3 regions of the Paenibacillus stellifer genome follow, and region 2 is predicted to be linked to each of the others. Evidence: riboswitches for the same ligand, from Rfam matches in the RefSeq annotation. Region 2 holds a riboswitch; each other region holds the start of a gene.
The links. Region 2 has a riboswitch for thiamine pyrophosphate ahead of PSTEL_RS12160 (ABC transporter ATP-binding protein). Riboswitches for the same ligand answer to the same signal wherever they lie in the genome.
Positions count from the first base shown of each region.

Region 1: another riboswitch for thiamine pyrophosphate. It lies ahead of PSTEL_RS02245 (ABC transporter substrate-binding protein); the one in region 2 lies ahead of PSTEL_RS12160 (ABC transporter ATP-binding protein).
Region 3: another riboswitch for thiamine pyrophosphate. It lies ahead of PSTEL_RS09595 (thiamine phosphate synthase); the one in region 2 lies ahead of PSTEL_RS12160 (ABC transporter ATP-binding protein).

Region 1 covers NZ_CP009286.1:462,795-473,360, reverse strand. The annotation lists gene PSTEL_RS02290 (ABC transporter permease) at 1-293, opposite strand, end outside; gene PSTEL_RS02285 (ABC transporter ATP-binding protein) at 290-1,201, opposite strand; gene PSTEL_RS02280 (HAMP domain-containing sensor histidine kinase) at 1,262-2,728, opposite strand; gene PSTEL_RS02275 (response regulator transcription factor) at 2,725-3,396, opposite strand; gene PSTEL_RS02270 (EAL domain-containing protein) at 3,421-4,401, opposite strand; gene PSTEL_RS02260 (pyridoxamine 5'-phosphate oxidase family protein) at 4,713-5,153, opposite strand; gene PSTEL_RS02255 (hypothetical protein) at 5,344-6,783, shown strand; gene PSTEL_RS02250 (hypothetical protein) at 6,788-6,982, opposite strand; TPP riboswitch at 7,112-7,225, shown strand; gene PSTEL_RS02245 (ABC transporter substrate-binding protein) at 7,384-8,451, shown strand; gene PSTEL_RS02240 (thiamine-binding protein) at 8,499-8,792, shown strand; gene PSTEL_RS02235 (ABC transporter permease) at 8,789-9,550, shown strand; gene PSTEL_RS02230 (ABC transporter ATP-binding protein) at 9,587-10,423, shown strand.
Region 2 covers NZ_CP009286.1:2,668,929-2,679,494, forward strand. The annotation lists gene PSTEL_RS12120 (DUF2252 domain-containing protein) at 1-1,106, opposite strand, end outside; gene PSTEL_RS12125 (copper amine oxidase N-terminal domain-containing protein) at 1,300-2,238, opposite strand; gene thiE (thiamine phosphate synthase) at 2,402-3,076, opposite strand; gene thiD (bifunctional hydroxymethylpyrimidine kinase/phosphomethylpyrimidine kinase) at 3,069-3,896, opposite strand; gene PSTEL_RS12140 (DUF3888 domain-containing protein) at 3,985-4,527, shown strand; gene thiM (hydroxyethylthiazole kinase) at 4,577-5,368, opposite strand; gene PSTEL_RS28095 (ABC transporter substrate-binding protein) at 5,387-6,469, opposite strand; gene PSTEL_RS12155 (ABC transporter permease) at 6,466-7,242, opposite strand; gene PSTEL_RS12160 (ABC transporter ATP-binding protein) at 7,223-7,984, opposite strand; TPP riboswitch at 8,125-8,230, opposite strand; gene PSTEL_RS12165 (S-layer homology domain-containing protein) at 8,417-9,079, opposite strand; gene PSTEL_RS12170 (hypothetical protein) at 9,568-10,146, opposite strand; gene PSTEL_RS12175 (AraC family transcriptional regulator) at 10,219-10,566, opposite strand, start outside.
Region 3 covers NZ_CP009286.1:2,137,528-2,148,093, forward strand. The annotation lists gene citZ (citrate synthase) at 1-802, shown strand, start outside; gene icd (NADP-dependent isocitrate dehydrogenase) at 937-2,232, shown strand; gene PSTEL_RS09585 (hypothetical protein) at 2,436-2,867, shown strand; gene PSTEL_RS09590 (SDR family oxidoreductase) at 3,079-3,951, shown strand; TPP riboswitch at 4,055-4,157, shown strand; gene PSTEL_RS09595 (thiamine phosphate synthase) at 4,277-4,954, shown strand; gene thiS (sulfur carrier protein ThiS) at 4,929-5,141, shown strand; gene PSTEL_RS09605 (ThiF family adenylyltransferase) at 5,144-6,178, shown strand; gene PSTEL_RS09610 (thiazole synthase) at 6,237-7,010, shown strand; gene thiH (2-iminoacetate synthase ThiH) at 7,023-8,138, shown strand; gene PSTEL_RS09620 (FumA C-terminus/TtdB family hydratase beta subunit) at 8,258-9,820, shown strand; gene pnpS (two-component system histidine kinase PnpS) at 10,149-10,566, shown strand, end outside.

The DNA of each region.
Region 1 (10,566 bases), 2.2 Mb from region 2:
CGGGATACCGGCAGCGCAAGCAGCTGCTTCCATGCGCCGGTCTGATGCTCAATCCCCGCGATCAGCGAGCAGATCAGCGTGCTTCCCAGAAGCAGCGTCATCGGCACGAACTGCATGGTCTGTTCCAGCAGTCCTTCCCACAGATGTCCGGCATAAATGGACTTCATATAATCAAGCCGGAGGCCGAAGTTCAGCGCCTGGATAGCCATAACCCCTAGTGGACCGAGCAGCGCAAGGAGCCAGACGCCCCTTCCCCTGATCTTCAGCCAGTCGGAGGCGATCACCCGCATCATCGTGTTCCCTTCCCTTCGGTAATCTGAAGGAAGAAATCCTCCAAGGAGCGGCGCCATTCCTCCACCCTGTATACAGCATGTCCCCGCTCTACTAGCGCCTTGACCAACAGGGCCACTTTCCCGTCATCCAGTTCCGCGAGACGCAGCTCGCTGTCGCTGCGCGTACCGGTCCAGCCGCGGCGCAGCGCTTCCTCCAGTGCCTCCTCCGGCTCCGATACGCGAAGCCGGATTTCACCGGCGGAGCGCTTGCGAAGCCCCTCGATCGTGTCCTGGCAAATCATACTGCCCTGAGAGATAATCCCGACCGTTCCGGCCATCTGTTCGATTTCGCTCAGCAGATGGCTTGACACCAGCACAGTCATGCCGTAGCGCTGGGGCAGCGACTGGATCAGGCTTCGTATCTCCTGAATGCCGGACGGGTCAAGCCCGTTCGTCGGCTCGTCCAGAATGAGCAGTTCGGGATCGTTCAGCAGCGCGGAAGCGATCCCGAGCCGCTGCTTCATGCCAAGCGAGAAGCCTTTGACCGGCCGGTTCTCCTCGCCCTTCAGGGAGACGATATCCAGCACCTCCGCGATCCGCCGCTTCGGCGTCCCGAGAATGCGGCGGATCGCCTCCAGATTTTGCTCCGCCGTCAAATGGCCGTAGTAGGAAGGCGACTCGACCAGCGAGCCCACCCTCCGCAGAATGTCCAGCCGCTCTTTCCGCAAATCCCGGCCGAAGATCTCAATATGTCCCTCCGTCGGTGCAATCAGCCCGAGCAGCATCCGGATCGTCGTTGTCTTCCCCGCCCCGTTCGGGCCGAGAAACCCATAGATTTCTCCCTTTCCGATGCTCAAATTCAAATGGTCGACGGCGAGCCTGCCGCGGTATGCCTTCACCAGCTCAGTCGTTTGTATAATGGTTTCCATTGCCGTTTCACCTCGGATCAAGCGTACCTCTCCGAGGTTAAATGAGCGGCGGTTCGAAGTTTAAATTTCGTTTAAATCCCGGGGAGAAGGCATCGGCAAAATATAGACGGCCGTCCCTGCGGGACCGGTCTCCGTCTCCCGGACAAGCCCCATTCCGGACAAAAGCATATCGACGATAGCGAGGCCGATGCCGGCCCCGCCGGCCGGTGAATACTCTCCAAGTCCGGGGCCCCGGTCGCGGATCACAATAGCCCGGACACCGCCGCGCTCTTCCGCGAAGATTCCGACATAGCTCCCTGTTCCGGCATGCCGCATAATGTTCTGATAGAGATTATCCAGCACCCGCCGGAACCAGGATTCGTCGATTCTCCAGATCAGCGGCCCTCCTTCAAGCCGTATCTCGGCCTCCATCCCTTCCCGGGTCCATACCGGATACCAGGATGCCGCGCTTTCGCGCAGCAGACGCAGCACATCCTTATCCGAGAGCGCCAGCTTGATCCGGCCGCTCGCCAGCAGATTGTACTCCAGCAAATTGTCGATGAGTCCGCTTAAGTCAGCGATCCGGCGGTCCATCAAATCGATGGATTGTCTGCCCTGCAGAGTCAGCGTCTCCTTGCCTACCTCGAACAGATGGCTTCGGATGACGGTAAGCGGCGTCCGCAGATCGTGGGACAACCCGGCGATCAGCCGCTTGCGGAGCTCCTCCTCCTCCTTTTCCCGGGCCTGGCTGATTTGCAGCTCCTTCACCATGGCATTAAAGGCATCTTCAAGCAGCCCGATTTCATCCGGCTTGTCCACAGGGACAACCGCCGGCAAGCCGCCGCCCTCCACGGTCATCGCCGTCTGCAGCCGGAGCAGACGTCTGCGGATGCGGGCAAAGAACAGCCACGAGACTAAGGCGAAGACAATAAACAGCAGCGCCAGCACCACAACATACCGGGTGTTGGAAGGGGGATTGGTATTTTTCCGGAGAACCTCCAGCGGCACGGCCATGACCATAAAGCCCTCACCCCGGGCTTCGTCATCTCCGATGAAGGCGACGATCGTCAGCGGATCACGGCTTACGCTCCGTTTCATGAAGGCAATCGCCGAGGCCGCATCCCAGGAATCAGGAATCTGGTAAGCTCCGCTATCGCCGTCCCCGCTCCCGGCAAGCCGCTTCTCCGGCTGAAGCGAGAGCCGGGTAACTCCAGCTCCGTCTGCCCAGAACAGAAAGGCATACGGATACAGCCCGCCGAGCTGCCTCAGACGGGCGGTGATCAGATCCGAAGACTTGTCGGCAAGCTCCCGGGCTTCGGTATGCCACATCTTCTCCAGCTTCGCCGTCCCGGCATATACCTCAAGCTCCCCGGAGGTCTCTTCTGCCAGACGCCTTTCCTCCAAAATGTCGGACAGGGAATAAGTGGCCACGACAAGCCCGAACACGACAGGAAGGAACAGAACAGCGGCCGCTACGATCAGCATGTACTTCGACAGCAGCGAGCGCCGGAAGGCCGGCAGCCCTCTGCCGTTCCGAGCCCTCTTCATGGCTTGATCCTGTATCCGATGCCGCGGATCGTCTCGATAATTTCCGGCGCCGCCGGGTCTCGCTCCAGCTTCTCGCGCAAATACCGGATATGGACCATCAGCGTCTTGTCGCCTTCCAGATAAGGCTCGTTCCATACCGCTTCGTAGATCTGTTCCTTGGTCAGAATCTGGCCCAAATGGCGGAGCAAATAAAAAAAGATGTGGAACTGCTTGCCGGTAAGCGGAATCTCCTCTCCGCTGTCCGTATGTACAACCCGGTTCTCGTCCTCATAGACGGTAAGATGCTTCAGCACCAGTGGAGCTGAGGCCGTCTGTCCCGACCGTCTCAGCAGCACCCCGATTCGGGCCGCCAATTCATCCGGATGGAAGGGCTTGGTCAAATAATCATCCGCAAACTCCAGACCCTGAAGCTTGTCGTCAATCGAGGTTCTCGCCGACAGCATCAGGACCGGCATGCCGGGATAGGCTTTTTTCAGGCGCTGCCCGACTGTAAATCCGTCCAGCCCCGGAAGCATAACGTCCAATACAGCCAATTGGCAGCCCTCCGCTTCGGAAGCGGCATTCTCGCCGCTTCGCAGCCAGCGGACCGTATAGCCGCGTTCCTCCAGATCGCGGCAGACAGGGCCGGCAATCTGCCAATCATCCTCCACGTACAGCAATATGGCCATAACATAACTCCCCTTATCAACAGACTAGATCGCCATAAACCGCGGCGGAGGCTCCGGCATCGGACGGCCGAAGAAATAGCCCTGCGCCAGCCCGATGCCAAGGCCCCGGCAGAATTCGAATTCCTCGCGCCGCTCGATACCTTCCGCCAGCACCTGGCCGCCGAAGCGTAAGGACTTCTCCACGATCTCGCGGATCGACTCCTGCTTGCTGCGTTCCTTGTCGCATAGACTGATTAAATCGCGGTCAATTTTGACGTAATCCGGGCGCAGCCGCTCCATCACCTCCAGGGTGGCGAAGCCGGAACCGACGTCGTCAAGAGCCACATGAACGCCATGCTGCCGGTACTCCGAGAAGATTGCGCTCAGATGCCCGATGTCGCGGATCATCTCCGTCTCGACGACTTCGAATACGAAGTCCTCCGGCCGCAGGCCGCTGCGCTGAATCGCATCGAACGAATGGGCAAGACAGTATTTGGGATTATTAATGGTTGATGGCAGAAAATTGATAAACCTCTTCATCCCGTCCGGAAGTATCCGGCTGGATTCGATGGCGGACACAAGCGCCGCCCGGTCCAGAACGGAATGATAGCCGCTCCCTCTCGCCACTTCAAACAGCGTGTGAGGCTGGAAGCAGGGGCCGCCCGGAATGGGACGAAGCAGAAATTCGAACCCGACGATATGCTCGGCTGAATTCACGATCGGCTGCATATAGCTGCAGAACTCCTTGTTGATGATAACATTGATCAGGGCATGGTTGACGATGCGAACCCGCAGCTGGGAAAGAGATACCCATCGTTCCGCCGGTTCATGCCGGTGCTTCCCTTTCAGACATACCGTGATAGACTCCGCGTTCTCCCTTTCCTCCAGCAGATCGACGATGGACAGAATTTGGTCGCGGGACCGGTACGGGATTACATACTCGCTGCCGTTCATGATGTCGCAATGAAATCCGGCACCCTGCATGGCGTTCTCAAGGCAGGGCATAACCGGCCTGACTTTCATCATTCCCTCATCCTCCATCGGGGTGGCGGGATAACAGTCGCTGCAATGCATAGGTGTCCTCCTTGGGAACTGTATAATACCGATAATGCCGTTATTATACCAGCTTTTCCCCGGGGAATCAGGAAACGTATGGAAAAACAACCCTGCCAACCGGGACTTGAGCCGCTGCCTGCCGCAGCTAGTCCAGGTCTTTTGCGAAAGACTCCGGATAACAAAAAAGTACATGCAAAAACAGGCCAACCAGAAGTTTCTGGCTGACCTGATCTAACGAAGCGCTCCTTGGCTGCCGCTCCTCCTGTATATAGGCTCCGAGTTTATTTGATAGCTGAAGCCGTCTCCTTCTCCCATACCTCATGCTGGGCGTTCTTGCCGGTATACTCGATCCGTGTCGGAGCAAGCTCCAGGATCACATAATCAGGATCATCCGGTCCGCTGAACCAGCGCTCCAGATCCTTGCTCCACACCTTGCCGCGAAGCGATTCGTCCTTGGTGACGGAAGCCCGGGCCTCAATCCCGACAACGTCCTTCGTGCCTCCGGCTTCAAAGCCGAGCAGCAGGTAGACATTCGGATTATTCTGAAGCTCTTCCACCTTATGCGTCTTGCGGTCGGTCGCCAGCATAATCTTCAGGCCGTCATGAAAAATAGCCATATAACGCACCTTCGGCTTGTTGCCGGCTTCAATCGTAGCAAAGGAACCAAACTTATTGTCATCAAGCGCCTGCATAATGTGCTGCTCCAGCTCTTTCTTATCCATCTTGTGTCCCGTCTCCTTTCTGTGCCAAACCCATCGCTTATAGGCGAGGACTTCCGATACTTGTTAATGTACCCGCTCGGGGAAGAATGAATCCGGGGAGAGAGCTATTCCCGTTTTTTTGCAGCTCCTGAAAGGGTAAGGTACACTTAGGAGATTCAGAATGATTAACGTTGTAGCCGGGAGGAATGTTATGAACCAGCAGAGTGGCGAACCCATCTTGCATACTGCGCTATTGCAGTTTATTTTCCCTTTCTCGATCACTAAGGGACTGGGGCCGAGGCTTGCGGAAAGATTGGGCCGGGACGGCTTCACCCCCTTTTTCCTGGATCGCAAAGAACTGCAGCATGAATATTACGGGGACGGCTACTGCGTATCGCATGAGCACATGGAGCGTTCTTACATGCCGTTTGCCGCACATGTACTGTTTCCGAGAAAAGGACAGGACCATGACACCTTTCGCCGCTTTTCCCGGGTGAATGGGCTTGAATGCACGATGGATCTGACCCAGTGCTGCATCCCCTTTCAGGTGCTGTCGACCGATGTGTTCATCTGCCCGTTTCAGCTTGGTTTTGTCACGGTGCGCACCCGAATTGAGGGAGACCGGATTCCTCTTAAACATGTCCTTGAATTCGCCGATCGTTTCCGTTCCCTGGAAAATGTGACGGAAGCAGACGCCGCCTGCCGCATCGTCTGCGAAGACAAGTCATTCGAACAGATGGAGGATTTCGTGTTCCGGAATTTGGTGAAGGGGCTTGAGGATTTTCTTGACCAGTCCGATCTGGACGGCGCTTACTTCGAGACGCTGCCATTCTTCGTGGATGAGCGGATGATGGTGCAGGCTTTCTATGGATTGGAAGAAGGTGCGGAGATTGATCCGCAGACCTGTTACCGGGCTTCGCAGCTGGACGGCATGACGCAGGACGGCAGCCCGTATACAAGCGCGAGCAGCGCAGAATATATCGAGGATTACTGCCGGGACCACCGCTACAGCCGCTGGGGGCCGGACACCTACTATATGACGAACGAGCAGACCTTCTGCTGTCTCAGCCGGTCCGGTCCCGAAATCTCTCTCAAGCTGGCGAACCAGATGTACGGGGAATATTATTACGGTCTGCTGCTCAGCCTTTTTCATAAAATCGTTCTGCTCAAGCTGGCCAATGTCCATTCGAGGCTGCGCATCGAGCGCGACAATGAAGAAATTCAGGATCTCATCTATTACATTAACAAGTTCTCGGCCAAGTTCTATTTCATGGAGCTTATTTCACAGACACAGGGGCGCGAAATCTTCTACCAGCTTCGAAAAGTATACGGCAACGACGAGCTGTTCGAGGAAGTGAAGCAGACGCTGGCGGACCTGTTTCAGTATCAGGAGAAGTTTCAGGCCAAGCGCCGGGACAATCTGCTCATGATTCTGACCGTCTTCACGGTCGTCAGCGGCATATACGGCATGAACCAGGTCATCGACGACCTGAAGGGCAGCATCGACTGGAGCAAAATGAGCGGCTACTCTCCCTTCGAGTATCTGGCGCTGTTCCTGACCTTCAGCGGCATCACGGTCAGCGCCATCCTGACGATCCGCGAGCTCTGGGGCAGCATCAGATCCCGTCTGCGCCGCAGAAAGTTCGAGTAGCGGGCTAGAGCAGGGAGATCGGGGTTTCGCCAGCTGTCCAAGAACCGCCGCAGAAATCATCCCGGGCGAAAGCGGAGCGGACGGAGACGCCGCCAGATTTCGCCTGACGCCGTTCCTTATGGCCCGCGTCGCGGTTGGACCGCCCAATTCCAGTGCCGGGCAGAAAGCGCAGGCAGCAGGCGGGAGGCCGCCGGGACATGCAGAACAACAGCCTGTTTCCGGAAAATTCCGCCCGTTATAAGGCCTTGACCGGGTCCCCGCCCACTGGACAATTCCCGAGTCCTGTGTCTATAATACCCGTAAGCAGCAGAAGAAATGCCCGGAACTTCATATGAACCAGGGGTGCTGGAATAACGGCCGGCTGAGAGTGTATCCCGCAAAGATACTGACCCTTATACCTGATCTGGATAATGCCAGCGTAGGAATGACATCGCCGTGCAGCCCGCCTTGCCAAGGCAGCCGCACCTCATGCGCTCAGCCGCGTCCCGCCGTATCCAGGGACGCTTTTTTGTCGTTTCGGGGGGGAGAACCGTCTGCTTGAAAGCTTTCGGGACCGCGATTAACGGTCCCAAGACAGATATAAAGGAGAGAAGCACTGTGATGGGGATCAACAAATGGTTAAGACCGGCTCTGGCCGGCCTGCTCGTACTTGCCGTATCGGGCTGCGGAGCAGGGAATAACGCAGGAGGCACTGACAAAGCCGGAGAAGGTCAGACCTCGCCTTCTGCCAGTTCCGCAGCATCGGCGGCCGCTTCGCCAGCCGTAAGCGCCAAGGTGAAGGTCGCGCTCGACTGGACGCCGAATACGAATCATACCGGACTGTACGTGGCCAAGGAGCTCGGATATTACCAGGAGGAAGGCCTGGATGTCGAGATCGTACAGCCGGGCGAGGCCGGTTCGGACACGATGGTCGCATCCGGAGAAGCCGCCTTCGGCGTCGGCGCCCAGGACAGCCTGACGCTGGCCCGCATTCAAGGCGTGCCGCTCGTCTCCATCGCCGCCATCATCCAGCATAATACCTCCGGCTTCGCGGCTCCCAAGGACCGGAACATCAAGTCGCCCAAGGACTTCGAGGGCAAAACCTACGGCGGCTGGGGCTCGCCGGTAGAAGAAGCCGCGATGAAGGCCATCATGGACCCCGAAGGCGGAGACGTGAAGAAGGTCAAGCAGGTTACGATCGGGGAAGCCGATTATTTCACGGCCGTCAAACGCGACATTGACTTCGCCTGGATTTTCTACGGATGGACAGGCATTCAGGCCGAGCTCCGGAACGAGCCGCTCGATATGCTGTACCTGAAAGACTATGCGCCGCAGCTCGATTACTATACGCCGGTGCTGACGACCAGCGAGAAGGAAATCGCCGATCACCCCGAAGTGGTGAAGGCTTTCCTGAAAGCGACGTCGAAGGGCTATCAGTACGCGATCGACCATCCGAAGGAAGCCGCGGACATCCTGATCAAGGCGGTGCCGGATCTGGATGCCGATCTCGTGCAGGCGAGCCAGAAATGGCTCAGTCCGAAATACAAGGACGACGCTTCCCGCTGGGGCGAGCAGAAGGCCGAGGTATGGAAGAATTACGCGGACTGGATGTACGGGCTGAAGCTGCTCGATCAGCCGCTTGAATCTTCCAAGGCGTTCACGAACGATTTTTTGCCGGACGGACAGTAAGACCGCCCTTTGCTTAGATTCCATACAACCGAAAGGAAGAGATAATTATGGCAAGCACACTGCTGAGCATTCAGGTCATTCCGAAGACGCCGGGAGGCGAAGATTCGATCCCCTATGTGGACACAGCGATTGAGGTCATTCAGCGCTCCGGCGTGAAGCATCAGGTGAACGCGCTGGAGACGACAATGGAAGGCGAGCTGCCGGAACTGCTGGAGATCGTGAAGGAGATGCAGGAAGCACTGATTGAAGCCGGCTGCCCGAGCGTCATCTCCCAAATCAAAATCGCCCATTATCCGGGCGGAATCAGCATGGACGGACTGACGGAGAAATATCGTCCGTGAATTCCCTTTGGAATAAAATCTGGCCGCCGCTGCTGACGGTCATTCTGTTCCTCGCACTGTGGCAGCTGTCGGTCTCCTGGTTTCATATTGAAAAATGGGTCCTGCCCGCCCCCTCCGATCTCTGGAAAGAGGCGTCGGCAGGCTCCGCTTCGCTCAGGGGCCATATGCTGGCGACGCTGCGGCTGACTCTCATCGGCTTCCCGATCGGCGTGCTGACCGGTATCCTTGCTGCCATGATACTCTATCTGCTGCCCGGTCTGTCGCGGGCGTTCTACCCGCTGCTCATTCTGAGCCAGAATGTGCCCATCGTCGCGCTCGGTCCGCTGCTCGTCATCTGGTTCGGCTTCGGTCTGCTGCCGAAGGTGATTCTTATCACGCTGGTCTGCTTCTTTCCCGTCGCCGTTGCCGGCCTGGGCGGACTGGCCCAGACCGACCGGGTCATGCTGAACTACATGAAGATGGCCGGCGCCTCGCGGTGGCAAATATTCACCAAGCTCGAGCTGCCGCACTCGCTGCCCTCGCTATTCTCGGGCATCAAAATTTCCGCAGCCTATGCCGTGACCGGCGCGGTCGTCGCCGAGCTGGTCGGCTCCGGCGAAGGACTGGGCTATTACATGCAGTTGCAGAAAGCGGCCTACCGCACGGACCGCATGTTTCTCGCCATTATTCTGATTGTTCTGCTCAGTCTTCTGCTGTTCGCCGCCGTCGCCTTGCTGGAGAAGTGGCTGATCCGCTGGAAGCCCCGCAAGCATGAATAGACGTCAGATCCTGGGAGCCTTGAAAGGAGCGGCCTTATGAAGCCTATGAATATACCCGGCTCCGGCGTCCCTGAGCCGGCCTCTCAATCGCCCGCTCTGAACGTATCCGGCGTCTCCAAATCGTTCCGCCAGAAAGGACAGAGCCTACAGGTCCTGGACAACGTCTCCCTGACCGTCAGCCGCCAGGAGTTCGTGTCGATCGTCGGGCCTTCCGGCTGTGGCAAAAGCACGCTGCTCCAGATTATCGGAGGATTGATCCGGCCGGATTCCGGCTCAATCTCGATGAGCGGCAAGCCCGTCACTGGCGAGAGAGGCGGCATCAGCTATATGCCGCAGCAGCCGGCGCTGCTGCCGTGGCGCAGCGTCGAGGACAACGTCATTCTCGCCCGCGAGCTGAAAGGCGCGGCGAGAGGCGCAGCCCGCGAGGAAGCGCGGCGCTGGCTCGCGAAGGCGGGTCTCGGCGGATTCGAAACCGCGTATCCGCACACGCTGTCGGGCGGCATGCAGCAGCGCGCCGCCTTTCTCCGCGCGCTGCTGGCGCCCCAGGAGCTTATGCTCCTGGATGAGCCGTTCAGCGCGCTCGACGCCCTGACCCGCAGCGACATGCAGCGGTGGCTGCTGGAGCTGTGGGAGGAGAACCGCCGCTCCGTGCTGTTCATCACGCACAGCATCGAGGAGGCGCTGCTGCTCTCCAGCCGGATCTATGTCTTCTCCGGCAGGCCGGGCACGATCCTGCATACGGTCGAGGTGCCCTTCCCCCGGCCGCGCCGCGACGAGATAACGGAGCATCCCGAATTCCTGCGGCTGAAGCGCCAGATGTCGGAATGGATGCGCGAGGAGCAGGCGAAGTCAGCGGCGGCAGCTCGCCGGTGAGCCGAGGACTGTCTGCGACCGTCAGGCCTGGGAATTGAATTACTGCCGATGTAAGAGCTATTCCGCATCAACGCAAGCAATAGGCCGGACATCATGGCGATGTCCGGCCTTTTTACTGTTGACAGATATGACATGTTGAGCAG
Region 2 (10,566 bases):
GTCTTCTCCGTATCTTCCGGCGATTCCAGATCGGAAAGGCGGAGTCTTTTTTTATAAGGAGAACGTTCCCGGACGTAGAAGTGCTGCTCTCCGATAGTCAGAAATCCGAGGTAAGGGTCGGCCTTGTGGTGCATAGCCTGCTGCGTCGCTGTCACCCGCTTGCCCTGATGCCCGAAATAGTTCCAGAAAGACTCCGAATAGGGCAGGAAATAGGCCGGGATCGGGACGCGGACCTCTTTGGCCTCCAGAACCGTATCTTCCGCTCCTCTGTGACCTTCGCCCTCTATCAGAATATAATAGCGTTTCAGTCCGATTGAAGCTGTGCCAGAGCCTTCTTTGACCGCCACATCCTTGATCACGTAGTGTTCCGGGGATGAACTCCGCGAATTGAGGGTCTCCAGATAAGAAGGCCAGGCCTGCTCAAACGCGGCACGTTCTCCGGCTTCAGGCTCTCGCAGCTCGTCGTTCTCCAGAAAGATCCGGCCATCCTGCATGAAGGAGGTCACCTTCTCCAGAAAATGTCCGCCTTGGCGCTTCTCCAGCTTGCGCAGCAGCTTTTTGACCGGTCCCTTGGCCTCGTCCTCGTTCACGACAAATTTACCAGGGTCCTCTTTGCCCCTGCAAAAATCGGTTATCTGCTCATAGTATTCGGCAATAAAGCCCTCAACGCAGCTCCATTGCTCCTCCTGCGAATAACCCAGTTCCCGGCACACCAGCACAATGCTTACCGACATGCGGAGCAGATCATACAGATAGGAGCCAAGGCAGCCCTCGTCAAAGTCATTGACGTCATAGACAAGCTCACCGTCCTCATTCCGGAAGGCTCCGAAGTTCTCGAAGTGGAGGTCGCCCTGAATCCAGGTCGGGCACTCGGGAGATGAATGAAAGGGGAAATACTGGCGCTGGCAGTCAAAGTAAAAGAGATAGGCGCTCCCCCGGAAAAAAGAGAAGGGGCTGAGACTCATTTTGGCGTATTTTTCAGCCCGTTTGGCGTCGTCCAGCTTCATAAGATCACGGTCAAACTCCTCAAAAATAGAAATCAATGTGTTCTTTCGCAGCTTCGTCCGGGTTCGAATGATGTTCTCGGTGATTTGTCTGTCGATCATGACATGCCCTCCCTTCATGTGATCCAACTGTTCATCTATCGTAACCTGATCAGACTTGAATCGCAAAGCTGCGATTTGATAGTATCTGTGTCCGTCATTCAAGCGGCTTCGACCAGCAATCGATCCATGTGAAAAAAAGCCGTGCCCGCTGCAATCAGCAGCGGTGCGCGGCTTGGCGTCGTGTTCCGTGATTCTACTCTTCGTAAATGATAACCGACTTCGTCTCGCCGTCATACTTGACAGTTGCCTTTAGAGCTTGGCTCACAAAACGGACCGGGACAAGCGTCGTACCATTCTTCACGGCCGGTGCGGTTTGGAGTGTTACCTTCACACCATTGACATAGGCGGTCTTGCTGCCGATAACGAGCTTGACGGAAGTTCCGTCCTTCGTAATCGTGACGGACTGTTCGGCTTGATTCCAGGATACCTCGGCGCCCAGTTGTTCAGCAATAACGCGGAATGGAACGAGCGTCGTGCCGTTCTGGACGATGGAAGCCGCGGCTTCAGGCTCTTCGCCGTTCACGTAGAGCTTGATCCCTTTTTTGCCTAGCTTGTCGTATAGCTTGCCGAGCTTCTTGTAGGAATTGATGTTCTTGACGTTCGCTTTAATCGCGTCCTGCTCCACATAGACGGCGTCGGTCACGCTGCCCTGCTGCTCCAGAATTTCGGCGACCGCGGTCAGAGCTGCATCCTTGTCTTTGATGGCTTCCAGTCTGGCTTTCATCTCGGGCGTAAGATTGGCGGCGTACTTCGTAAGCAGCAGATCAGCCAGAATCGCCCCAGCCGGCTTGTCTTCGACATTCTCGATGGCTTTGAGCAGCCCTTTGTAACCGTTCGGGCCTTTATATGTACTCGTTGTTGCGGAGTCGCGGTACGTATCATCCGTCACCGTGGCTTTTTTGCTATCCTTGTCTTCTTTGCCGTTTTTGTCGGCTTTTCCGTTCTGTTCCGGCTTGCTGTCTTTGTCTGATTTGTTCTGGCCTTTGGCATTGCCGGATTGGCTGTTACCGGGCGCAGCCGTTTTCTGGGACTGGCTGTTGCCGTTCGAATGGTCCGATTTGGCCAGGACGGTGCCGGCCATCAGGTTGGCTGCCAGCAGGCAGGTTAAGAGAATCATCCAGCTTTTCTTCATTGATGCTTTACCTCCTTGATGTGTTGGTACACCGAGAGATATCGGCTGTAAGGGGTTCTCTTTGAAGGGGTTTCCGTAAAATGAGCCGGACGGCCTAGCGGGATGACCAGACGGTAGCGTGATCATGATCAAGAATGATCCCGCTGCCCGGCTCATTGTTCGGTTAAACCGTATGGACCAGTTTCGAAAAAGCTTGAGCCGCCTCTTTGGGGCTAACCGCGCCTGTAATGGCCGAAATGACCGATACGCCGTCTGCACCGGCTTCAAGTACAGGCGCGGCGTTATCCGCCGTAATTCCGCCGATGCCGACAAGCGGAATATCGATGCCCGCTCTGCGGAGGTCCGAAATCAGAATCGTGCCCTGCACAGGGCGGGCGTCATCCTTGGACGAGGTCGGGTAGACGGGGCCGATCCCGAGATAGTCGGCCCCGTCGGCGATGGCCTGCGACACCTCATCCGGCGTATGTGCGGAGACGCCGATGATTTTGCCGCTGCCGAGCCGATCCCGCAGCAGGCGGGCCGGCTCGTCGTCCTGGCCGACATGCACGCCGTCGGCATCCAGCTCGATTGCCAGGTCGATGTCATCGTTGACCAGGAAGGGGACGCCATGCGCCCGGCAGATGCCCTGAAGCTCACGGGCGAGCGTGGTTTTGGCGCTGCCTTCCAGCGAGCCTGCCCCTTTTTCACGGAATTGAAAAATCGTTACGCCGCCCGCAATCGCTTCGGTCAAAATCTCGGCAGGCGGGCGCTTGCAGTTGACGCTGCCCAGAATCAGGTACACTCCAAGCAGCTTGCGGATTGCCCCGGGCTCCAAACGCTCCGCCGGATGATTAGTCATTATCGCCCACTCCTTCACCGCGAAGTCTCCGCATATAAGCAAAATGGTTCGTCGGACCATGTCCCGAACCGATTCCGAGTCCGTCTTCAATCGCGGCACGGATAAAAGCTTTGGCGGTCTTCACTGCTTCATCGGTTGTCCGTCCTTTGGCCAGCTCTGCCGCGAGCGCAGCCGAATAGGTGCAGCCGGTGCCATGGGTATGCGGGGTGTCGATTCGCGGGCTCTCGATATAGGTGAATTCCGTGCCATCGTACAGCACATCTGTAACGGCTCCCGGCTCAGCGCCGTGGCCGCCTTTGACAACGACGTAACGCGAGCCCATTTCCGCGATCCGGCGGGCCGCCTCCTTGCAGTCGTCAATTCCCGCTATAGTCATCCCGGCGATGATCTCCGCCTCCGGAATGTTCGGCGTTGTCACCAAAGCGAGCGGAAGCAGATACTGGGCCAGAGCCCGGACCGCTTCCTGCTGCAGCAGGGGAGAGCCGCCTTTCGCCACCATGACGGGATCGACCACAAGGTTCTTCCAGCCGTACCGGCGGATTCCGTCCGATACCTTACGGATAATTTCGCTGCTGAACAGCATGCCGGTCTTCACAGCGTCGGGCGTCAGATCCTCGCCGATGGAGTCAAGCTGGCGGGCCACTGCTGCAGGTTCCAGCGGATAGACGCCCTGAACTCCAAGCGTGTTCTGCGCCGTGACAGCCGTCAAAGCGGACATGCCATAGACGCCAAGCTCCTGAAACGTCTTCAGGTCGGCCTGGATGCCGGCCCCGCCGCCGCTGTCCGATCCCGCAATGGTGAGTGCTTTGTATACCTTCATGATGAAAGCTCCTTTCCAGGGTCATGATTGAAATTCCCTGATTGTAGGGCATAGCTAAGAATTGCAGGTCCATTACAACAATAAGGGAGTGAGCGAACTGCGTATTCGTCAATTGATCGCCGTACCTCTTGCCGCCGGTCTGCTGCTTGGTGATCCCGCTGCCGCAGCAGCCGCTTTGCGGCCAGAAGGGACTGTCCCGGCCCCGGAGCCAGCCAGCGGCAAGATGCCTGCGGATCATGGCACAAGACTGCTGTTGACTTTGCTGTATCCGCACATTCAAGCCGAACTGAAGCGGTGCTATAAGGACACGAAACATCCGGAAGTTCAGTTCGCCCCGTTTCTGTCGGGTGCTTCGTCCATCGTGAAGATGGAATACGAATCCTCAGGCATCAACCTGACACTACTCGTGCATCCCTATGTGGGTCCCCATCTGACAGTGGGGGAGGATGAGCTTGATTTTCGGATCGATAATATCGGCCAAGTCACCGCATTGGGTTGCAGGCATCTGCGCGACTATCCACTACCTTGGAATTATGCCGTTACTCCGGGTAATGACCGGGTTCTGGCGAATGGATTGATTCCTGAATCACCTGCTGTGTGTGATGGAAGAACGGTGATTGCTGGACACTGATTGCAGAAAGTGGATTGGCTGCCGGACGTTGATCAGGCGTTCCGACCGATTAGGCTTCCTTGATTTTGGACAGCTCAGCGTAACGCTCAGTCGTCAGAACCGAGAGCTGGTTCAGGAATTCGATCTGGAAGCTGCCCGGTCCCTGCCCGGCGGTCTTCCCGGCTGCGATTTCTGCGGCGACACCGTAGAAGGAGATTGCTTCAGCCGCCGCCTCAAGCTTCTGGTCACCTGCGACCGCAAGGAAAGCCGCGACGACAGAGCTGAGCAGGCAGCCCGTTCCCGTTACCTTGGTCAGAATCGGATGGCCGTTGGCGGCGATGTAGGTCGTCTTGCTGTCGGTGATGACATCCTCAGCCCCGGTAACGATGACGATGCAGTCCAGCTGAGCGGCGGCTTTCCTTGCGATGGCGACGACATCGCCCTCGCCCGATCCAGCGTCAACGCCTTTGCTGGACCATTTCTCGCCGATGACATTGGCCACCTCGGCGACATTGCCGCGAAGTGCCGTAAGCTTTATTTCGGAGGTGAGGCGGTGCGTAACCTCGGTGCGGTACGATGTTGCACCCGCTCCGACGGGATCAAGCACAAGCGGCACGCCGTGTGCGTTGGCAGACTTCCCGGCCAGCAGCATCGACTTGATCGCATGTTCGTTCAAGGTGCCGATATTAATGAGGACCGCGCCGGACATGGCCGCGACATCGGCCACTTCCTCATGGGCGTCCGCCATGAACGGAGAAGCGCCGAGCGCCAGCAAGCCGTTGGCGGTGAAATTGGTCACGACAATATTCGTAATGTTGTGAATAAGGGGATTCGCATCCCGCAGTTTTTGAATAAAAGACATCTTAAATTCCTCCCTGGATTATAAATTGACAAAAGCGTCTTCCGCTTTGATATCTTCCGTAAGCAGACTGCTATCGATCAGCCACTGGCGCACCTTGTCCCAGCTTGCCGGGTCCTGGGTTCCGAAAGGCTCGCTTCCGGCATCCATCAGCGGAAGCAGAATATTCAGACTCTGCTTCTCGATATCGGCGTCAAGCGGCGCCGTCTTGTCCTCATGCTTCATCAGAATGGAGAGCGCCTCGTCCGGGTGCTCCTGAACGAACTTTTGGCCCTCGCGCATCGCCGTGAGGAACTTGGTGAAATCTTCTTTGTGCTTCTCGATGCCCTCATCGCTTGCGACCAGCACCAGCTCCGAGTAGTCCGGCACACCGTAATCCGCCGGATTGATGGAGACGACCGGATGGCCTTCTTTTTGAAGCAGAAGCTGTTCATGATTGATGAAGCCGCCCATTATGGCGTCCGTCTGTCCGGTTGAGACTGCCGGAATCAGGTCGTAGCCGACATCGACGAACTGCACTTTGGCCGGATCGCCGCCGTCCGCTTTGACCATCGTCTTGACGGCTTCTTCATACAATGGAATGGAGGAATAACCAACCGATTTGCCTTCCAGATCCTTCGGGGTCTTGATGGAGCCGCCTTCCGGCGCCATCAGATGTGCCAGCGGATGCCGGACGATCGAAGCAATGGATTTGACCGGAATCTGCTCGCCGCGCGCCATCAGCACCTGAGGCTGGTAGCTCAGTGCGAGATCGATTTTGCCTGCTGCCGCAAGCTTCAGCGCATCATTCGTATCTGCGGGCATCTGGATGTCGACATCAAGCCCCTGTGCAGCGAAATAGCCTTGGTCCTGGGCAGCATACAGGAACGAATGCACGGCGTTCGGATACCAGTCGAGCATCAGCGTGAGCTTGGATGCAGGCGCGCTCGAAGATTCTGCCGCCGGCTGCGAAGACGCAGCAGGGGAAGAAGATTCGGTAGATGAGTTCGAAGCCGATTGGCCGCAGGCGGCTGTCAGCAGAAGTAGGGACAGCGCCGGAAGAAGCGCCATGCGCCTAATATGCGACAAGGTTTTGGATGGAAGAGATCGGGTTACAGGGTTCATTGCTGTGATCCTCTTTTCTTTAAGATTAGAAATTCGAGCAGACGGACGGCAAGAAAGAGTAGAAGGCCCATCGCCGACAGCAGGAAGATGGCGGCGAACATTTCGGCGCTGTGCAGGCTGCCTGCCATTCGGCGGCTGTAGTAGCCGAGCCCCACGGTGCCTCCGAGCCATTCGCCGATGGTTGCGCCGATGACACAGTAGACAACGCACAGACGAAGTCCGGAGAAGAAGGAGGGCAGCGCCAGCGGAATGCCAACCTTCAGCAGCAGTTGGCGGCGGCTCGCGCCCATCGTGAGCAGCAGGTCGCGATAGCCCCCGTCGCTGCGCCGCAGCCCATCGTATACGCCAACGACGATAGGGAAGAAGGCTGTCAGGAAGACGACCGCGACCTTGCTCCACATCGAGTAGCCGAACCACATGATGAAGAGCGGCGACAGCGCGATCAGCGGAATCGTCTGGCTGATGACGATGAACGGATACAGCGCTTTTTCCACCGTGCCGGAGAGATGCATGGCTGTTCCGAGCAGGATGCCGACCAGGATGGACAGCAGGCAGCCGGTCAGTGTCTCCGCCAGCGTCGCGGGAAGATGCGTGCGGAGCAGCAGTCCGGCGTTGTCCAGAAGTGCGGCCATGATGGAGCTTGGCGCGGGCAGGATGAACGGCGGTACATGGCCGGTGCGTACGGCTCCTTCCCAGAGAGCCGCAATCAGGAGAAGCAGAAGCAGGAACAGGCCGTAGCGGGACAAGATTTTGCTAAGCGAGGCGGGATTCATACAGCCTCCGTTCCAGTTCGGCTCTCATGGCAACGAAGCCGGGCTCATAATTCGACTGCAAGCTGCGCGGCCTTGGCAGCCCGACCACAAGCTCTTGAAGCGGGCCGCTGCTACCCTTCGGCATCAGCAGCACCCGGTCGCTGAGGAGCAGAGCTTCCTCCAGATCATGTGTAATGAAGAGGGCGGACCGTCCGAGTCCGTCCCACAGCTCCAGCAGCCAGCGGTGCATGTCCCGCTTGGTAATGGCGTCGAGCGCGCCGAATGGCTCGTCGAGCAGGAGCAGTTCCCCTTCGCACAGGAGGGTGCGAAGGAAGGCCGCGCGCTGGCGCATGCCGCCGGACAGCTCATGCGGATATGCCTTCTCGCTTTCGGCAAGGCCGAAGCGCTGCAGCATGTCCCGCACATGCGCTGTGGCGGCAGCATCCGCCTTGCCCTTGATTTCCAGCGGCAGCAGGCAGTTGTCCTGCACCGTGCGCCAGGGCAGCAGCAGATCCTGCTGGGGCATGTAAGCGGTCTTGCCGAGACGGCCTGTCTCGGGAGCCAAGCCCTGCAGCCGGATGCTGCCCCCGGTCTGCTGGACAAGACCGGCGATGATTTTGAACAGCGTGCTTTTGCCGCAGCCGCTGGCTCCGACAATGCTGACGAATTCGCCGCGCCGGACGGTCAGCGACAGCTCCGAGAAGAGCGGCGGCTGCCCGGGAAAGGCGAAGCTCAACCGGTTCAGCGCCAGAAGTTCGTCCATAATGCGTTTCGCTCCTTTCCGGTTTATGCCAACCTGTTACTCTTAAAGAAACAAAGACCCGTCCATTTCCGGAAGGAAATGAACGGGTCTTTAACAAGTTTATGCCGATGATTGCAGGTGTCTGCATGGCTTGAAATGTAAGGTCCTGACGTTCACTTCCCTCCGCTGGTATAATCCAGATCAGGTTCCAAGGGTCTAAAAGCGCGGGCTTTCGTCTCAGTCCAATTGACTCCCCTAGTGAAATGCGGTCATTATTCGGTTGTGATTGTGTTTAACTATAACATACCTCATGCCTGGGTCTCAATGAAGGATTTCAATATAACCAAACAGCCGCCCCCCGTGCATTCGCACGGAGAATCGGCTTCTCAAAATATGGAGCAAAATCACATTTTATCCTTAGTTAGGTGCATAGTCTTATTGATACCATCGGCATTACTTCGCCTTATGCTCTTGCAAATACTCCAGCGCGTTGTACAGCATAACAGCCGCTTCCGCACGGGTGATCTTGTCCTTGGGATGGAAAGCTTCGTCTGCATTCAGCGTGTTGACTTTGTAGGTCAGCGAGCGCTGGACTGCGCCCTGGTAGGAAGGAGTGAGCTGGTCCTCATCGGAAATAGCCGCAGGTTTGATATTGATCATCGGAAGTCCGCCGGCTTGCTCCATGCCCTGGATCAGGTAGAAGGTGAACTGCTCCTTGGTCAAAGGCGCCTTGGGATCGAGATCGGACGGCAGGTCGACATGATTATAGAAGGCGTTGATAAAAGCCTGGGCATACCAGGCGTTGTCCGGCACCTTGGCGAAATGGTCGCTGGCCTCCGGCGCCTTCACGAAATCAATGGCTGCCAGACTGAGCTGGAAGCCGCCCGAAATCAGCTGGACGCCTTCGGCAGCCGTCAACGCCTGCTCCGGTTTGAACTCTGAAGCCGTCAGGCCTTGAACGAAGCCTCTTTCATGCAGGCTCTCAATTTTATCCTTGTCCTTCATTGATCCCAGATCGGTGAATTGACTTCCGGCAGCGAAGCCCGAAGCTCCGGTTGAAGCGGTAATCAGTGAGCTGATCGCGAGTGCCGCGAGTACATGTTTGGTCGATATCATTATTGTCTGCACCTCCAGTAGAGTACGGCCTTGCGGGCCGCCATCACTATCTAAACGGAAGTGCAGTGGAAAATGTTGCTGGTTCGTCCACGCGGCGGATTTGACGGTGCAGTACTGCCTTCGAATTCATGTACATGTCTTTGTGCCGCGGTTTAGCTAACCGATTTCTTCTTAACTGTCTGACGCTTCTTCTTCATTCGCTGAAACCTCCCCATAATGATGTGAGTTCCCAACATCTTATTGAGGAGGCTATAGTTATGTAGGGCAAATATCAGGGAGGTGAAGATTTAATATTCAGTGGAAAAAAAAGCGCTGTTAATGATCGTTAAGACTCCACATTCGCATCATTCCATTTCGGCATTTCACGCTAAAATGCTCCGGATCTGGCGATCCGAAGCATGCATTGGGCAAATTGGATTGTCTCAGCCGCGATCCCTAATCCTTGCAACCCTCGATCCAATCGGACCCCGGAGATTCGGTCACAGTAACTAATTAATCCCTCGGAACAACAAATTCCGATAGGGGTAAGGCGAGCCGGGATATTTGAACTTCATGGCAATGCCCGATTCCTCAATTGTTACAGCTCTAAGCGCGGAAGTGCGGACAAGGCTTCTGACCATGTGATCGACTGCTCGCCGGTCGCCACGGCGGATGCCGAGAGCAACGGCAGCAGCAAAATTCCGGTTGACCGACAGCTCGTGATAGAACGGAAGGACGGCTCTCGCGATCCGCCGGCTAATCGCAGTGCTGAAGGTGAACTGGACCAAGCCGGGCGGGATGGTCGTGCCGTTCGAATAGACGCTCTTGGAGCGCGGGAAGTCGAAGTCCACAAAATAGCCGATGCCGTTCGTTCCATATCCCTGCCGGGCCGCCAGAGGAGCGGACAGCCTTAGCAGCTCTCCCATAAGATCCAGATCCGCAGTGACGATGGAGCGGGTCCAGCTCTCGGCAAAGCTGCGGCTGGCGGCGATGGCCTGGTACAGCGGCGCCATGCCAGTTGCGACGCGAGACAGCATCTCCGCCGTTACCAGCGCCTTGAACTCCTTGGTTGCCCGTTGCCGTTGCATCCGGTATTCCTCCTTATTACACTGCCTTTCTATAAGTATATGAATTAGCCCGGCGGCCGTGTGGGCATACGCTCACAGAAGGGGGATGAATATGCGGATTCTCATCCGGTCCGGATATACGGAATGCATAACATCCGTAATTTCAAAATCAGGTCCGTCCCCGCGAGTATAATTGGAGCCCGGCAGCCAGCAGCTATAGATGAAGTTTCGGGTCCGTTCAACGAGATCGGCGTGACCAAAGGCTTTGAATTCCGCATAAGTCCCGGCTGGCAGTTCAATCTTCACGTAGCCATCCCCCGGAGGAACAGCCGATTCGTCACATAGCTCGCCCACGACAAAGGAGAAGCCGCCGTCATCCTTGAATCCGCAAGCTACACCGTAAGCCATGTCAGGCGCGAGACGGCCCGGAATCAGACTAAA
Region 3 (10,566 bases), 530 kb from region 2:
CGAAGCCGCCGATGACATGAGCCGTGAGTCCAACGAGATCAAGGCCGTCAAGCTGCAGGCCCAGGTTCCGACGATCGTCGCGGCGCTTGCGCGCATACGCCAAGGACTGGAGCCGGTGGCTCCGCTTAAGGGCGTCTCCATCGCGGAGAACTTCCTGTATATGCTTCGGGGTCAACAACCCGACATGATATCCGTTAAGGCGCTGGATACGGCGCTTGTGCTGCACGCTGATCACGAACTCAACGCCTCAACTTTTGCCGGCAGAGTAACGGTCGCTACATTGTCCGATATATACTCCGGCGTTACTTCGGCTGTCGGCGCTCTGAAGGGACCGCTGCACGGCGGCGCCAATGAGGCGGTTATGAAGATGCTGGAGGAGATCGGCACTCTGTCGAATGTCGAGCCGTATATCCGCACGAAGCTGGAGCGCCGGGAGAAGATCATGGGCTTCGGACACCGCGTCTACAAGAACGGCGATCCACGCGCCAAGCATCTCATGAAAATGTCCCGCGAACTCGGCATTATGAAAGGCGACACGCGTCTGTTCGACATGTCGGTTAAGGTCGAAGAACTGGTTACCGGACAGAAAGGCCTGCGGCCGAATGTCGATTTTTATTCCGCCTCCGTGTATACTCAATTAGGCATAGAGCGTGAGCTGTTCACGCCGATCTTTGCCATCAGCCGGGTATCGGGATGGACCGCGCATATTCTCGAGCAGTATGAGGATAACCGGATTATCCGTCCGCGCGCGGAGTATACGGGCCTGGTGGAGCAGAAATATGTTCCGGTTGATGAAAGATAGGTGAACTTCAGGCTAGCGCGGCAGCGTTAATGGCAGGCGTATGCTTCTTTCCTTGAGATGGTTGATGGCAGCCTTATGACCGATGAAAGAAGCGTACGCTGCACACACCCATTTATAAGGAGGACTATACATTCATGTTGAAGCTGGAAAAATTCGAACTGCCAACGGAAGGCGAGCAAATTACCATTGAAGGAGGCAAACTCCTGGTTCCGGATCATCCGGTCATTCCATTCATTGAAGGCGACGGAACGGGCCGGGATATCTGGAAGGCGTCCAAGCGCGTACTCGACGCTGCGGTAGAGAAAGCTTACGGCGGCAAGAAGAGCATTGCCTGGTACGAAGTGTTCGCCGGAGAGAAGGCGTTCAATACATATGGAGAATGGCTGCCTAACGATACGCTCGAAGCAATCCGCGAATATATCGTGGCGATCAAGGGACCGCTCACGACTCCGATCGGCGGAGGCATCCGTTCCCTGAATGTGGCCCTTCGTCAGGAGCTGGATCTGTATGTCTGCCTGCGTCCCGTCCGTTATTTCGACGGCGTGCCTTCTCCGGTCAAGCATCCGGAGCTGGTCGACATGGTTATTTTCCGCGAGAACACGGAAGATATTTATGCCGGTATCGAATACCAGGAAGGCTCGGAGCAGGTTAAGAAGGTCATCGAATTTTTGCAAAATGAAATGGGTGTAAGCAAGATCCGCTTCCCTGAGACGTCGGGCATCGGCATCAAGCCGGTATCCTCGGAAGGCTCCAAGCGTCTCGTCCGGGCAGCTGTCGAATATGCGGTCAAGCATGGCCGCAAGAGCGTTACGCTTGTGCATAAAGGCAATATCATGAAGTTCACGGAAGGCGCGTTCAAGAACTGGGGCTATGAAGTGGCCGAGCAGGAATTCGGCGACAAGGTGTTCACATGGAACCAGTACGACAAGATCAAGGATGCCGAAGGTACCGACGCGGCTAATGCGGCCCAGAAAGCAGCCGAGCAGGAAGGCAAAGTCATCATCAAGGACGCCATTGCGGATATCGCACTGCAGCAGGTGCTGACGCGGCCGACGGATTTCGACGTCATTGCTACGCTGAACCTGAACGGCGACTACCTGTCCGATGCGCTGGCAGCGCAAATCGGCGGAATCGGCATCGCGCCTGGCGCGAACATCAACTATGTGACTGGACATGCCATTTTTGAAGCGACTCATGGCACCGCTCCGAAATATGCCGACAAGGATGTCGTGAACCCGGGTTCGGTCGTGCTGTCCGGCGTTATGATGCTGGAGCATCTGGGCTGGCAGGAAGCCGCCGATCTGATCTACAAAGGCATGGGAACGGCGATCAACAACAAGACAGTTACCTATGATTTTGCACGTTTGATGGAAGGCGCAACCGAGCTCAAGTGTTCGGAATTCGCTGACGAAGTCATCAAGCATATGTAGTTCCGCAATTGGGCGGAGCCGGCGAAACTTGTAACGGCTTGGACCATGTGTTACGGGACCATCCTTCCGTTATTGACAATTATATGAACGAGAAACCTCGCTTTATGTGGATAAAGCGGGGTTTTTCTTTTGGAATGATAGTCGATTTGCTATAATATCGTTAGATGTAACATAAATCATAGTAATGTTGGGAGGATCGTGTTATGGACTGGCATGTGCTAATGTTTCTACATATGATCGGTACGGTGGCGCTCGGCTTCTATCTGGTGCTGCCTTTTGTTCTCAGCAAGGCTGAGAAGCTGTCGTCTGCGGCCAAGGAAGGCACACTCAGCGCGATCGGCGGTTTCAACCGCTTTGCCCAATACGGGCTTGTCATCCAGCTGCTGACCGGCGGCTACATGATGACCAAGAAAGATGATCTTTCGGTACCCTGGATGATCATCGTTACGCTGCTGCTGCTTGCGATGTTCGCACTTGCCGGCATTATGGGCAAACCCCTCCGCCTGGCCGCAAATGGCATGAAGGAGAACCGCGATGTCACAAGCGAAACCGGCAAAATCCGGACGCTCAGCGCCCTGCTGGCGGTATTGCTGCTCGTGATGCTGTTCTTCATGGTGTTTAACGAGATTATCTAAAGAATTGCTGCCTCTCGTATGTTTGAAGCTGAACTGCGGTCATTCCGGTGACCTCGGCTCAGCTTCTTTTTGCTGTTTGAGCCTTTTTCGATTGGTTAAGTAAATTTACATAATGGCTGGAACAACTGAAAGAACCGGTATATTAGCAATTAATCCAGCCATCCTAAAGAAAGTGCGGGCCAGCCAGACAACTACGAGAGGAGAATGAGATATGCCCGAGAGCAATTTGAGCAACCTGAAGACTTTGCCGCCCCAGCATCAGAATCACCAGCCCGGCCTTGAGTCGGAAATGACGCCGCCTCCCAAGTATGAGCCTAAAGACTACAAGGCGGCGGGCAAGCTGCTGGGCAAGGCAGCTCTTATTACGGGAGGAGACAGCGGGATCGGCCGTGCGGTGGCGGTAGCTTTTGCCAAAGAAGGCGCCGATGTGGTGATTTCGTATCTGAATGAGCATACCGATGCAGAGGAGACGAAACGCCAGGTCGAGCAGGAAGGACGCAAGTGCATACTCGTGTCCGGCGACATCGGTGTAGAAGCCTTTTGCCAGGACCTCATCAACAAAACCGTGGAAGGGCTCGGCAAGCTGGACATTCTGATCAACAATGCCGCTGAGCAGCATCCGCAGGAGAAGATCGAATATATTACGAACGAACAGCTGGAACGGACATTCCGCACGAATATTTTCTCGATGTTCTATTTGACGAAGGCGGCGATGCCCCATCTGGGACAAGGCTCAACCATCGTAAATACGACTTCGATAACGGCTTACCGGGGCAGCCCTCAGCTGCTGGACTATTCCGCAACAAAAGGCGCCATTCTGGCGTTCACCCGGTCCCTGTCCATGAACCTTATAAGCAAGGGCATTCGCGTCAACGCGGTAGCGCCGGGGCCGATCTGGACGCCGCTCATTCCGTCCACGTTCGACGAGAAGAAAGTCAGCGAGTTCGGCGCTTCGCAGCCGATGAAGCGTCCGGGTCAGCCGGAGGAGCTGGCTCCCGCCTTTGTGTATCTGGCATCCGACGATTCGTCGTATGTCAGCGGCCAGGTGATGCATGTTAACGGCGGCGAAATTGTAGGCAGCTAATCGAACGCGGCTAATCTTAGGCGGTACAGCCCTTTTATAACAAAAGGGATAGGATTTGCTGGGAATATATGCTACACTACCTGTGGTTACTCAATTTCATAGTCGTTGACACTGGGGGCGCCGCAAGGCTGAGACGAACGTTTAAGTTCGGACCCTTCGAACCTGATCTGGTTTATACCAGCGTAGGGAAGTGAGAGCGAATGGACGTTTATTCAGCCTTTGTGGTTCAGTTAACGCGATTTCCGCCGCCTTCCTTCGGGAGGGCGGTTTTTTGCATCTGGGAATGAGAAGCGGCGCACAGTGCCTAGAGAAAGGAGCTATATCCATGCGTCCCGAGATCCATCTGGTGTCCCAAGGAGACATGAACCTCGAATCTCTTCTTGCGATTGCCGCCGGGGTACATCCTTTCGTGGATTTTATTCATTTGCGGGAAAAAAGAATCACTGCGAAGGAGCTGCTTCGGCTTGTGGAGGAAATGGCAGAGCACGGCGTTCCGCTCGGAAAAATGATCGTGAACGACCGGCTGGATGTCGCGCTGGCCTCCGGGGCGGGAGGTGTGCAGCTTGCCGGACACAGCCTGCCGGCCTCAGCAGCAAGGAGGATTGCTCCCGGCATCCGCCTGGGATGCTCTGTTCATTCGCCGGAAGAGGCGGCCTTGGCGGCAAGGGAAGGAGCGGATTTCTGCCTGTACGGCCATGTCTATGCCTCGGCGAGCAAGCCCGGTCTTCCTGCGAGAGGGATTGGCGGACTTCAGGCAGCGGTTCGCGCCTGTCCGGCTCCCGTCATCGCCATCGGCGGTATCGGGCCGGAGCTGGCGGGAGAAGTGCTGCGTACAGGAGCGGCCGGGTTCGCGGTTCTGTCCGGCATTTGCGGGGCTGAAGATCCGGTGTCGGCAGCGAGAGCTTACCGTGAGGCGGCGGAGGCCGCAATGAAGGGTGAGGCAGCGGAGGCTGCAATGAAGGAAATTACGGAAGGAGATGTTGGCGTTGAAGGTGGTAATTAACGGAGAGGAAACCTTGCTCCCTGAGGAATGCGGGACGCTAGCCGGGCTTCTCCGGCTTCCGGAATGGAAGGACCGGAGACTGGTTGTGGAATTGAACGGAGAGATCGTCAGCCGGGAGGAATATGACCAACTGTCGCTTAACAATGGCGACCGGATCGAGCTGGTGCATTTTGTGGGGGGAGGCTGATCATGAGCATGAAACCTGATGAGGAGAGCCGTTACAGCAGGCAGGAGCGCTTCTATGGAATCGGCGCCGAAGGCCAGCGCAGACTGGCGGAGAAGAAGGTCTTGATCGTTGGAGCGGGCGCTCTAGGCTCGGCATGTGCGGAGACGATGGTCCGCTCGGGGGTAGGCCGCGTTACGCTCGTTGACCGCGATTATGTGGAGTGGAGCAATTTGCAGCGGCAGAATTTATATGACGAGGCGGATGCCGCCGAGCATATGCCGAAAGCGGCTGCGGCCGCGCGAAGGCTGCGGAGTGTCAATTCGGCGGTTGAAGTGGAGGGCATCGTCGCCGATATTACAGCGGGTGACATCGCTCTCTATATGGACGGCGTCGATCTTGTTCTGGACGCCTCCGACAATTTTGAGGTTCGGATGATTCTGAACGATATTACCGCCAAAATGGACATCCCCTGGATATACGGAGCCTGTACCGGCAGCTATGGGCTGTCGATGACAATCGTCCCAGGGCAGAGCGCCTGTCTGCATTGTCTGATGGACGGAATACCCGGAGGGACGGATACATGCGATACGGCAGGCATTATCGGACCTGCCGTACAGATGACCGCCGCTTTTCAGACTGCCGAGGCGCTGAAATGGCTGTCAGGCCGTACGGAAGCGCTGCGGGGCACGTTGGTCTCCTTCGACCTGTGGACGAACCGTCACTCGTCCGTCCGCACGGACAAGCTGAAGCGAGCCGATTGTCCGTCTTGCGGGACGAGCCGGACCTATCCGTATCTGTCTGCAGCCTCCCACACCAGGACGGCTGTCCTGTGCGGACGGGATACGGTGCAGATTTCTCCGCCCGCGCCGCTCAAGCTGGACCTGGAGGAGTGGGGAAGACGGCTGGCTCCTTATGGAAGAGTGGAGCGGAATCCGTTCATGCTTTCTTTTACAGCGGATCACCGCCGGCTGGCGGTGTTTCCGGACGGACGCGTCCTCGTTCACGGAACCGGCGATCCGGCGGAGGCGCGTTCGCTGTATCATCGCTATTTCGGGTAATTCGCACCATGAAGCTTATGTTATGAAATCCTAATGGGAATCAAGGAGGAATTATTCAATGTCACAGGATCTCTTTCATATCGGCGGCAAAAGCCTGAGCAGCCGCCTGTTCATCGGCACAGGCAAGTACAGCCGCAATACGCTGATTCCGGAGGTTGTGGAAGCCTCCGGATCGGAGGTCATTACCGTAGCTCTCCGGAGAATCGATCCCGCTTCCCGTGAGGAAAATATTCTTACGCATATTCCTCCTCATATGACACTGCTTCCGAACACGTCCGGAGCGCGAACTGCGGAGGAGGCGGTGCGCATCGCACGGCTGGCAAGAGCCGCCGGTATGGGGAATTGGGTGAAGATCGAAGTGATCAATGATCAGAAGTATCTCCTGCCGGACAATCTGGAGACGGTCAAGGCTACGGAAATTCTGGCGGCGGAAGGCTTCATCGTGCTGCCCTATATGAGCCCCGATCTGTCGGCAGCGCTCCGGCTGAGAGATGTCGGCGCCGCAGCGGTCATGCCGCTGGGCGCTCCCATCGGCAGCAACCGGGGGCTTAAGACGAAGGAACTGGTCGGCATCCTGATCGAAGAGGCCGGACTGCCAGTCATTGTGGACGCCGGTATCGGCCGCCCGTCCGAGGCGGCCGAGGCGATGGAGATGGGCGCCGCCGCTGTGCTGCTTAACACGGCGATTGCCACCGCCCGCGATCCGCTTCTGATGGCCGAAGCGTTCCGCGGCGCCGTCGCTTCGGGACGGCAGGCTTATCTGGCAGGCCTTGGCGCGGTCCGGAATGCGGCCGAGGCTTCCTCGCCGCTGACCGGATTCCTGAGCGTTTAGGAGGGGCGGATCATGAGCTTTTACGATACCCTTCTGAAGCTGGAAAGTATGCCGCTCGGTGAGCAATCCGGACAATATGGAAGAAATGATGTGGAACGGGCGTTGTCCCGCGAGAAGCTGGACCCGGAGGATCTTCTAGCCCTCTTGTCTCCGGCGGCTGTCCCGTATCTGGAGGAAATGGCCCAGAAGGCGCACCGTATTACCCGTGCTCATTTCGGCTACGCCGTCCAGCTGTTCACGCCGATGTACGTGGCGGATTATTGTGTCAATCAATGCACCTACTGCAGCTTCAGCGTTGAGCATGATTTTGCGCGGAAGAAGCTGACGATGGAGGAGGTCGATCGCGAGGCGTCTGCGATTGCCGCGACAGGCCTAAGGCATATTCTCCTGCTGACAGGTGAATCCCGGAAGGATTCGCCTGTCAGTTATGTCAAGGAATGCGCGGGGGTTCTACGCAGGCATTTCTCGTCTGTAAGCATTGAGGTCAACCCGCTGTCGCTTGAGGAATACCGTGAGCTCGCGGCATGCGGAGTTGACGGGCTTACCATGTTCCAGGAGGTGTACGACCGGGAGACCTATGCCCGTCTGCATGTTAAAGGGCCGAAGCGGAACTTCAGAGCCCGGCTGGACGCGCCGGAGCGCGGCTGCCAGGCCGGATTCCGCTCCGTGACCATCGGCGCGCTGCTCGGTCTGTCCGACTGGCGCCGCGAAGCGTTCATGACGGCCATGCATGCCCGGTATCTCCAGGACCGCTATCCGGGAACCGAGATTAGCATTGCACCTCCCCGTTTCCGTCCATACCTGGGCAGCTTCAGTCCGGAATCGGATGTAACGGACCGCGCGCTCGTGCAGATTATCCTTGCCTACCGTCTATTCCTGCCCCGTTCGGGCCTTACTCTGTCGACCCGCGAACCCGCTGCGCTGCGGGACCGGCTGGTGCATCTGGGCATCACGAAAATCTCGGCGGGAGTGACGACGGAGGTGGGCGGCCATACAGGAGGCGGGGGCACGCCGCAGTTCGAGATTTCCGATGAACGGAGCGTGCCGGAAATCCGGGAGATGCTGTACCGGAGCGGCCTTCAGCCGGTGTTCAAGGATTGGGACATCCTGGCCGAAGCACCGGTCTGACAAAATCTTATATTTGAAGCAGTCTCTATCGCCGCCGTTCCGATATGATATGATAGATTCAGAATGGAATCTGACTATATCCACATGATTATCGGGACGACGGAGAGGAGCATGATGCAATGCGGCGGTTTGAAGACAGCCTGTACGAACTGATTGTTGAAACATCCACCAACCTGCCGGGCGATGTACGCCGGGCGATAGCCGAGGGGCGCAGCCGGGAAGACCGGGCCTCGCGCTCGGGCCTTGCGCTCGCGACCATCGCGCAGAATATTGGCATGGCAGAGATGGAGGTATCGCCGATCTGCCAGGATACAGGCATGCCTACCTTTATCATCCATACGCCGGTGGGCGTCAATCAGCTTGCGATCAAGCGGGATATCGAAGCCGCCGTCCGGAAAGCGACGAAGGAAGGCAAGCTGCGGCCGAATTCCGTCGATTCGCTGACCGGGGCGAACAGCGGCGATAATCTGGGCGGGGGAACGCCGGTCGTCCATTTTGAACAGTGGGAAGAAGATCAAATCGATGTCCGCCTGATTCTAAAGGGTGGCGGCTGCGAGAACAAGAATATCCAGTACAGCCTTCCCGCTGAGCTCGAAGGCTTGGGCAAGGCCGGACGCGACCTGGACGGCATCCGCAAGTGCATTTTACACGCTGTGTATCAGGCTCAAGGCCAAGGCTGTAGCGCCGGCTTCATCGGCGTGGGCATCGGTGGCGACCGGGCCTCGGGCTATGAGCTTGCCAAGAAGCAACTGTTCCGGAAGACGGGCGATACGAACCCGGTGCCGGAGCTGGCCGAGCTGGAGGACTACGTACTGGAGCATGCCAATGAGCTCGGTATCGGAACGATGGGCTTCGGTGGTGAAGTGACGCTGCTGGGCTGCAAAATCGGCGTGATGAACCGGCTGCCGGCCAGTTTCTTCGTCTCCGTGGCGTATAACTGCTGGGCGTTCCGGCGCCAGGGGTTGCTGCTCGACGCCGGGACCGGTGAAATCCGCGAGTGGCTGTACGAACGCGGAACAGGCATTTCCGTCGAGGAGGAAGGAGCGGCAACCGAAGCCGCAGCGGAGGCAGCGCCGGAAGCGGTACCTGATGCGCCTCCTTCCCGCGAGGTCCGGCTGACCACGCCGATTAGTGAAGAGGACATCCGCTCCCTCCGCGTCGGGGATGTGGTCATTCTCTCGGGTGAAATGCACACCGGACGCGATGCGCTGCATAAGCATCTCATCGATCACGACTCCCCGGTGGACCTCGGCGGGGGCGTCATCTACCACTGCGGCCCCGTCATGCTGAACGATGAGGCTGGCTGGCATGTGAAGGCAGCGGGACCGACGACGAGCATCCGCGAGGAGCCGTATCAGGCCGACATTATCCGCAAATTCGGCATCCGGGCCGTCATCGGCAAGGGCGGCATGGGAGCGAAGACGCTTCAGGCGCTGGGCGAGCATGGCGCCGTCTATTTGAATGCGATCGGCGGAGCGGCCCAGTATTACGCCGAATGCATCAAGAACGTGAACGGCGCCGATTTCATGGAGTTCGGCATTCCGGAGGCGATGTGGCATCTGCAGGTCGAGGGCTTTGCGGCGATCGTCACTATGGATTCGCACGGCGGCAGCTTGCATGCGGATGTCGAGAAGAATTCGGCCGAGAAGCTCGCCGCATTCCGCGAGCCGGTGTTTAAGTAAATTAATTCAAGCAATCCAGGCAATACGGAAGGGCCGGGCATCGAATGCCCGGCCCCTGTTAGTCTGCTTGTCGATTTGCGACCGCCATCCGTCATGCTGGTCTACCAGCTTTGGCCGAGTGCTGAGTGCTGAGTGCTGAGTGCTGAGTGCTGAGTGCCGGGTGCAGAGGGTCGGTGGCTCGGGGTTGATGGGCCGGACACGGAAGGAGTGCGTCCCAGGCTCAGTCTTAACCGTTCCTGAAATGACCGCTGGCGTTCTCTCCGGTTTCCGGCTACCATAGAAGACGGAAGAAAGAGCTGAAGCAAGAGGGAGAGAGAGGCAGCAGACCATGAAACCGTTTCGGGTCCGACTTACCTTGATTTTAATGATTTTGATCGGTATTTCCATTGTAGGGGCGGGCCTTACAATGGCGTATTTGTTCAAGGATTCCCATGTCGGGGCGCTGGAGGACAATATGTCCCGGGAGATTGATCTCCTTACCGGGACCATGGAGTTCCGGGACATGGACAGTTCCGAGGCGCTGGCCTATTATACCGCCCAGGCGCAAAGAATCGGCCGGCTGACGCAGTCCCGCGTCACCTTCATCCGGGAGGACGGTACGGTTATCGGCGATTCCGAGAAGGACCCCAAGCTGATGGACAACCATCTTGGCCGGGAAGAGGAGCTGCAGGCCGCCAAGGATGGCATCGGACGGGCTATCCGCCACAGCGATACGATCGGCCAGAATATGCTCTATGTCGCCAAGA